Linked DNA regions of Phytohabitans rumicis. The protein of the gene in region 2 interacts with the protein of the main gene of each other region in a pairwise test. Links are inferred from orthologs where the notes say so. Each region holds a gene or a part of one and is shown on either strand. Other genes may lie near its edges. The genes, in order: dnaE and Prum_RS15900.

What was found.
Region 1: the proteins of Prum_RS15900 (region 2) and dnaE interact in binary tests that used the Escherichia coli proteins (3 or more experiments, as listed by UniProt). The link is inferred for Phytohabitans rumicis from one-to-one orthologs.

The regions. Positions count from the first base shown.
Region 1 is NZ_BLPG01000001.1:2,160,267-2,164,666, forward strand. What follows is about bases 160-4,249. They hold dnaE (DNA polymerase III subunit alpha), read right to left. Parts: upstream 3,882-4,249; coding sequence 360-3,881; downstream 160-359. Other genes in these bases: Prum_RS09235 (MinD/ParA family ATP-binding protein), read right to left, coding at 3,958-4,249. In the rest of the region: more of Prum_RS09235, read right to left, coding at 4,250-4,400. UniProt on the Escherichia coli protein: DNA polymerase III is a complex, multichain enzyme responsible for most of the replicative synthesis in bacteria. This DNA polymerase also exhibits 3' to 5' exonuclease activity. The alpha chain is the DNA polymerase catalytic subunit.
Region 2 is NZ_BLPG01000001.1:3,626,226-3,629,388, forward strand. What follows is about bases 272-3,124. They hold Prum_RS15900 (pyridoxal phosphate-dependent aminotransferase), read right to left. Parts: upstream 2,363-3,124; coding sequence 1,181-2,362; downstream 272-1,180. Other genes in these bases: glmS (glutamine--fructose-6-phosphate transaminase (isomerizing)), read right to left, coding at 272-524; Prum_RS15895 (MmpS family transport accessory protein), read left to right, coding at 660-1,184; glmM (phosphoglucosamine mutase), read right to left, coding at 2,447-3,124. Outside these bases: more of glmS, read right to left, coding at 1-271; more of glmM, read right to left, coding at 3,125-3,163. UniProt on the Escherichia coli protein: Shows aminotransferase activity with methionine and histidine as substrates, and to a lesser extent also with phenylalanine.

The DNA.
Region 1 (4,400 bases), 1.5 Mb from region 2 along the record:
CCCGTCCACGCCCGGCACCGCGGCCCGCGCCCGGCCCGCCGCTCAGTGCAGGACCGCGCCCGGTCCGCCGCTCTGTCCACGGCCGCGCCCTGTCTGCGGCTCCGTGCACGGCCGCGCCCGCCTGCGGCTCCGTGCAAGGCCCGCACCGAACCGCGGACCCCCGCCGGGCCCGTCGATCAAGGAAAACATCGTCGATCAAGGGCATATGGTCGCGGTTTGGAGATCAAAGCACGACCATATGCCCTTGATCGACGCGGCGTCGCGGCGCGGGGCCGCAGGCGCGGCCTCGCGCGCACGGCGCGGGGCGGGGCCACGCACGGCGCGGGGCGCGGGCGGCGTCGCGGCGCGAAGAGATGGGGTTAGCCGGCGACCGCGCTCGGGCCCAGGAGGGCCTTCAGGTCGGCCATCAGGGCCGTGGTCGGGTTGACCCGGGTCGGGCCCAGGCGCAGCAGGGTCGAGCGGGACCCGTTCACCAGCTTGATGTGCACCTCGGCCGAGCCGGGGTGGCTGGTGAGCACCTCGCGCAGCCGTTCGACCAGCGGCGGGGTGCAGCGCGACGGGGGCAGTGCCAGCACCACGGGCTTGACCTCGTCGGCGGCGGTGATCTCGGGCAGGGACATGTCCATCGCCATCAGCCGCGGCTGGTCGTCGCGCCGGTCGACCCGGCCCTTGACCACCACGATCGCGTCTTCGGCGATGTACTGCCCGACCACCTCGTACGTGTTGGGGAAGAAGAGCACCTCGACCGCGCCGCCGAGGTCCTCCAGCGTGGCCGACGCCCAGGCGCGGCCCTGCTTGGTGATCCGCCGCTGTACGCCGGACAGGATGCCGGCCAGCGTGACGACCTGGCCGTCGGAGACCGAGCCATCCTCGGCGAGCGCGGAGATGGACATGTCGGCGGCCGCGCTCAGTACGTGCTCGACGCCGAAGAGCGGGTGGTCCGAGACGTACAGCCCGAGCATCTCGCGCTCGAACGTCAGCAGGTCGGCCTTGTCCCACTCGCCGGTGGGGATGGGCGGGGTCACCTCGATGGGCGCGCCCCCGATGTCGCCGCCGCCGAAGAGGTCGAACTGGCCGACCGCCTCGTTGCGCTTGGTGTCGAGGAACGAGTCGATCGCGTCGGTGTGCACGGCGAGCAGCCCTTTGCGGGTGTGCCCCATGGAGTCGAACGCGCCGGCCTTGATCAGCGATTCGATGGTCTTCTTGTTGCAGGCCACCGCGTCGACCTTGCGCAGGAAGTCGTAGAAGTCGGTGTAGGCGCCCTTTTCCTTGCGGCACCGCCGGATCGCCTCGACCACGTTGGTGCCGACGTTGCGTACGGCGGCGAGGCCGAACCGGATGTCCTCCCCGACGGCGGCGAAGCGGGCCATCGACGCGTTGACGTCCGGCGGCAGCACCTTGATGCCCATGCGCCGGCACTCGGCGAGGTAGACGGCCGACTTGTCCTTGTCGTCGCCGACCGAGGTGAGCAGGCCGCCCATGTACTCGGCCGGGTAGTTGGCCTTGAGGAACGCGGTCCAGTACGACACCACGCCGTACGCCGCGCTGTGTGCCTTGTTGAACGCGTAGTCGGAGAACGGGACCAGGATGTCCCACAGCGTCTTGATCGCCGCGTCGGAGTAGCCGTTGGCCTTCATGCCGGCGGCGAACGGCTCGAACTCCTTGTCGAGGATCTCCTTCTTCTTCTTGCCCATGGCCCGGCGCAGCAGGTCCGCGGCGCCGAGCGAGTAGCCGGCCACCTTCTGCGCGATCGCCATGACCTGCTCCTGGTAGACGATCAGCCCGTAGGTGTCGCCCAGGATGTCCTTCAGTGAGTCGGCCAGCTCGGGGTGGATCGGGACCACCGGCTTGCGGTTGTTCTTCCGGTCCGCGTACTCGTTGTGGGCGTTGGCGCCCATCGGTCCGGGGCGGTAGAGCGCGCCCACGGCGGAGATGTCCTCGAAGTTGTCCGGGACCATCGAGCGCAGCAGCGCCCGCATCGGGCCGCCGTCGAACTGGAAGACACCCAGCGTGTCGCCGCGGGCCAGCAGCTCGTACGTCGCCTTGTCGTCCAGCGGCAGGTCCTCGAGCACGAGGTCGGTGCCCCGGTTGTCGCGGATGGAGTCGAGGCAGTCGTCGAGGATGGTCAGGTTGCGCAGGCCCAGGAAGTCCATCTTGAGCAGGCCGATGGACTCGCAGGCGCCCATGTCCCACTGCGTGATGATCGCGCCGTCCTGCTCGCGCTTTTGGATCGGCAGGACGTCGACGAGGGGGTCGCGGGACAGGATGACGCCGGCCGCGTGCACGCCCCACTGCCGCTTGAGCCCTTCGAGGCCCTTGGCGGTGTCGACGATCTTCTGCACCTCGGCGTCGGACTCGTACAGCTGGCGGAACTCCACCGCCTCGGGGTAGCGCGCGTGGTTGGGGTCGAAGATGCCGCCGAGCGGGATGTCCTTGCCCATGACGGCCGGCGGCATCGCCTTGGTGATCCGGTCGCCCATCGCGAACGGGTAGCCGAGCACCCGGGCCGCGTCCTTGATCGCGGCCTTGGCCTTGATCGTGCCGTACGTGATGATCTGGGCGACCCGCTCCTCGCCGTACTTCTCCGTGGCGTAGCGGATCATGTCGCCGCGCCGGCGTTCGTCGAAGTCCATGTCGATGTCGGGCATCGAGATGCGGTCGGGGTTGAGGAACCGCTCGAACAGCAGGCCGTGCTGCATCGGGTCGAGCTCGGTGATGCCCAGCGCGTACGCGATCAGGGCGCCCGCGGCCGAGCCACGCCCCGGGCCGACCCGGATGCCCTCGCGCTTGGCGTACGCCACCAGGTCGGCGGTCACCAGGAAGTAGCCCGGGAACCCCATCTTGAGGATGACGTCCAGCTCGTACTCGGCCTGCTGGCGCCGGTCGTCGGGCACCCCGTTGGGGAAGCGCCGCTCCAGGCCCCGCAGGACCTCCTTGCGCAGGAACGACTCCTCGCTCTCCCCCGCCGGCACCGGGAACTGCGGCATCAGGTTGCGCGCCTTGAACAGCTCCGCGTAGTCGCCGATCTTCTCCGCGATCTCCAGCGTGTTGTCGCAGGCACCGGGCACCTCGGCGTCCCACAGCTTGCGCATCTCGGCCGGCGACTTGAGGTAGAAGTCGCGCGCGTCGAACCTGAACCGCTTCGGGTCGGCCATCGTCGAGCCGGACTGCACGCACAGCAGCACCTCGTGCGCGTCGGCGTCCTTGTCGTACGTGTAGTGCAGGTCGTTGGTGGCCACCGGCTTGAGGTTGAGCCGCTTGCCGAGGCGGATCAGGTCCGCGCGGATCCGGGTCTCGATGTCGAGCCCGTGGTCCATCAACTCCAGATAGAAGTTGTCCGGGCCGAAGATGTCGCGGAACTCGGCCGCCGACTCGCACGCCTTCTCGAAATTGCCGATGCGCAGCCAGGTCTGCACCTCGCCGGACGGGCAGCCGGTCGTGGCGATGAGGCCCTTCGCGTGCTGGTGGAGCAGCTCGCGGTCGGCGCGCGGCTTGTAGAAGTAGCCCTCCAGGCTCGCGAACGACCCGAGCCGGAACAGGTTTTGCAGGCCCACGGCGTCGGCGGCCAGCATCGTCATGTGCGTGTACGCGCCGCCGCCGGAAACGTCGTTTTCCCCGCCATCGGCCCAGCGCACCCTGGTCCGGTCGCGGCGGTCGGTGCCGGGTGTGAGGTACGCCTCGAGGCCGATGATCGGCTTGATGCCCGCGCCGGTCGCCTGCTTGAAGAAGTCGTACGCCCCGAAGAGGTTGCCGTGGTCGGTCATCGCGAGGGCCGGCATCTCCAGCCGGTTGGCCTCGCTGAAAAGCTCCTTGAGCCGGGCGGCGCCGTCGAGCATCGAATACTCGGTGTGCACGTGCAGGTGCACGAACGAGTCAGACACCCTCAGGCCCCCTCTCCCTTGACTGCCGGCCACGAGCCTAGCCCGCAGGTATGACACGCGGCAGGGGGGACACGCGTCAGCGGACGAACGGCTCCAGCATCACCGATGCCGCCTTGAGCCAGGACTCCCGCGTCTCGGGTTGCAGTTGGGCGTACTCGATGGACGAGCCGGTCTCCAGGGCCGGGTCGTACGGGACGATCGCGACCGCCCGGGTACGCGTCGCGAAGTGCCGCGCTAGGTCGTCCAGCAGCGGCGAATGCCCCGGCGTCGGGCAGGACAGCAGGGTGACCGCGTTGGCCGCCAGCTCGCCCATGCCGACCTCGTCGAGCAGGTCGAGCATCCAGTCGGCGGTGAACGCGGCGTCCTCCCGCGGCACCGTCGTGATCACGAGCTGGTCGGCGGCCTGCAGCACGGTCTGCCAGTTCGCGCTCTCCACGTTGTTGCCGGTGTCCACACAGATCACGTCGTGGGTACGGCGCAGCAGCTCCAGCACCCGCCGGACGGTGTACTGGTCGAGGC
Region 2 (3,163 bases):
TGGGTGTCCACGGCGAGCAGCGTGAACGCACCCTCCAGCCGCTGGCAGACCCGGCGCATGGCGGCCGCCAGCGCCTGCGGGCCCAGCCCGGGAAGGTCGGCCAGCTCGGCGGCCAGCAGGTGCGCGACGCACTCGGTGTCGGTGTCGCTGCTGAACTCGACGCCGCCGGCCTCCAGGTCGGCACGCAGCTTGGCGAAGTTTTCGATGATCCCGTTGTGGATGACGGCGACCCGGCCGTCGCGGGACACGTGCGGGTGGGCGTTACGGTCGGTGGGACCACCGTGGGTGGCCCAACGGGTGTGCCCGATGCCGGTGGTGCCCTCGCCGATGCCGTCCGTCGGGGTCTCCGCCAGGCTCTTTTCGAGGTTGGCCAGCTTGCCGGCCCGCTTGTCGGTCAGCAGTTGGTCGCCATTGACCACGGCGACGCCGGCGGAGTCATACCCGCGGTACTCCAGCCGCCGCAGCCCGTCCAGCACGATCCCCAGCGCCGGCCGGGTGCCGACGTAGCCCACGATTCCACACATGGCCCGCAGCGTAGCGAACTTTCGCTCAATGCGCTTGCTCGAAAACCCTGGTATCACTCATCCGACATGAGCGTTTGCACTGGCACCCCATCGTGTACCACCGTTGGCACTGACCCCTTCGAGAGGCTCACCTCCATGACGTACCCGCCGACGTACTCGTACGAGCAGCCCGCCGCGACCCCACCGAACCGGTCCAACGGCCCGCTCCTCGCGATCGTGATCGCCCTCGCGGTGCTCCTCGTCGGCGGCGCGGGCGTGACCGGCGTCCTGCTGCTGCGCAACGGCGATGGCGGCAACCAGGGCAGCGGCGTCACCCCGAGCGCGGACACCCCGGTCACCACCAGGTCCGAAACGTCCCGCGACGACGGCGAAGGCGAGGGCAAGGTCGTCGTGTACGAGGTGAGCGGCGACGGCCCGGTGAGCATCGTCTACCTCAAGGAGGACGGCCGGAGCCTGGCCCCGGCCAAGGACACCGACCTGCCGTGGCGCCTGGAACTGACCCTGGAAAAGGACGCCGTCGCCGTGACGGTGACCGCGATCCGCCGAGCCGGCGGCGACGGCGAGGTCACCTGCCGCATCACGGTAGACGGCAAGGAGGTAGCCAAACGCACCGCCAAAGGCACCTTCGCCACGGCGAGCTGCAACAAACTCCTCCTCTAGCTTTGACGGAGGCGGTCCACGGCGTCGGCGATGACCTCTTCGCGCTTGCAGAAGGCGAATCGCACCAACGTGCGACCCGCGTCAGCGTCGTCGTAGAAGACCTGGGTCGGCACGGCGACCACGCCACAGCGTTCGGGCAACGTCCGGCAGAACTCCATGCCGTCCGTCCCGCCCAGCGGCGTGATGTCGGTGGTCACGAAGTACGTGCCCTCGGACGGCAGGACCCCGAACCCCGCGTCGGTGAGCCCGGCGACGAGTTGGTCGCGGCGCTCCTGGAGGCTCGCCCGGAAGCCCTCGTAGTAGCTGTCCGGCAGGCCGAGGGCCACCGCGACGGCCGGCTGTAGCGGCGCCCCGTTGACGAACGTGAGGAACTGCTTGACCCGCAGCGTCGCGGCGACCAGGTCGGCCGGGCCGCTCGCCCAGCCGATCTTCCAGCCGGTGCAGGAGAACGTCTTGCCCGCCGACGAGATGCGCAGGGTGCGCGCACGCATGCCGGGCAGGGTGGCCAGTGGGATGTGTGGTGCCGCGGCGTCGGTGAAGGCCAGGTGCTCGTACACCTCGTCGGTCACCGCGTACACGCCGTGCTCCTGGCACAGCTCGGCGATCAGGGTCAGCTCGTCCCGGGTGAAGACCTTGCCCGTCGGGTTGTGCGGCGAGTTGAGCAGCACCAGCCGGGTACGCGGGCCGAACGCCGCCCGCAGCGCGTCCGGGTCGAAGGCGTAGCTGCCCCCGGCGGAGGGACGCAGGGTCACCGGGCGGCGCACCGCACCGGCGAGCGCGATCGACGCCGCGTACGAGTCGTAGTACGGCTCGAAGCACACCACCTCGTCGCCCGGCTCGCACAGCCCGAGGATCGCCGCGGCGACCGCCTCGGTGGCGCCGGCGGTGACGATCACCTCGCCGTCCGGGTCGTACGCCAGGTCCCAGAACCGCTGCTGGTGGGCGGCGATCGCCGCGCGCAACGCCGGGATGCCAGGGCCGGGCGGGTACTGGTTGTGGCCGGTGCGCAGCGCCTCGGCGGCCGCTTCGAGCATCTCGGGCGGCCCGTCGGTGTCGGGGAAGCCCTGGCCCAGGTTGACCGCGCCGGTGCGTACGGCGAGCGCCGACATCTCCGCGAAGATCGTCGTCCCGAAGGCCCGCATGCGGCTAACCCCGGGGTCAGAACCCGTCGTCGTCACGGTCCCACCGTAGCCTCACCGTCGATCTTGAAGTTGTCAGGTGCCATATCGGGCAACTGGACCTGACAACTCCAAGATCGACTGCTAGATGGTGCGGACCACCGCGGCTACGCGTTCCGCTACAAGCTGCGCCCGCTCCAGGGTTTCCGCCTCGACCATTACGCGGACCAGGGGTTCGGTGCCCGACGGACGGAGGAGGATTCGTCCCGTTTCGCCCAGCTCGGCCTCGGCCTCCGCGGCGGCGGCCACCACGGCGGGGGCGGTCGCGCCCGCAGTGCGGTCGGTGACCGGGACGTTGATCAGCACCTGCGGGAGCTTGGTCACCACCGCGGCCAGCTCACCCAGCGAGCGGCCGGTGGCGGCCAGCCGGGACATCAGGTGCAGCCCGGTGAGTACGCCGTCGCCGGTCGTCGCGTACGCCGGCATCACGATGTGCCCGCTCTGCTCGCCGCCCAGGGCGAGGGCGGAGGCGCGCAGCTCCTCCAGGACGTACCGGTCGCCGACCTTGGTCTCGATCAGCCGGATGCCCGCCTTCGACATCGCGAGGCGCAGGCCGAGGTTGCTCATCACGGTCGCGACGAGCGTGTCGGCGGTCAGCCCGCCGCCGTCCCGCATGGCCAGCGCGAGGATCGCCATGATCTGGTCGCCGTCGACCTCGTCGCCCTCGGCGGTGACGGCCAGGCAGCGGTCGGCGTCGCCGTCGTGCGCGATGCCGAGGTGGGCCTGGTGCTCGCGTACCGCGGCCTTGAGCGGCTCCAGGTGGGTCGAGCCGCAGCCGTCGTTGATGTTGAGCCCGTCCGG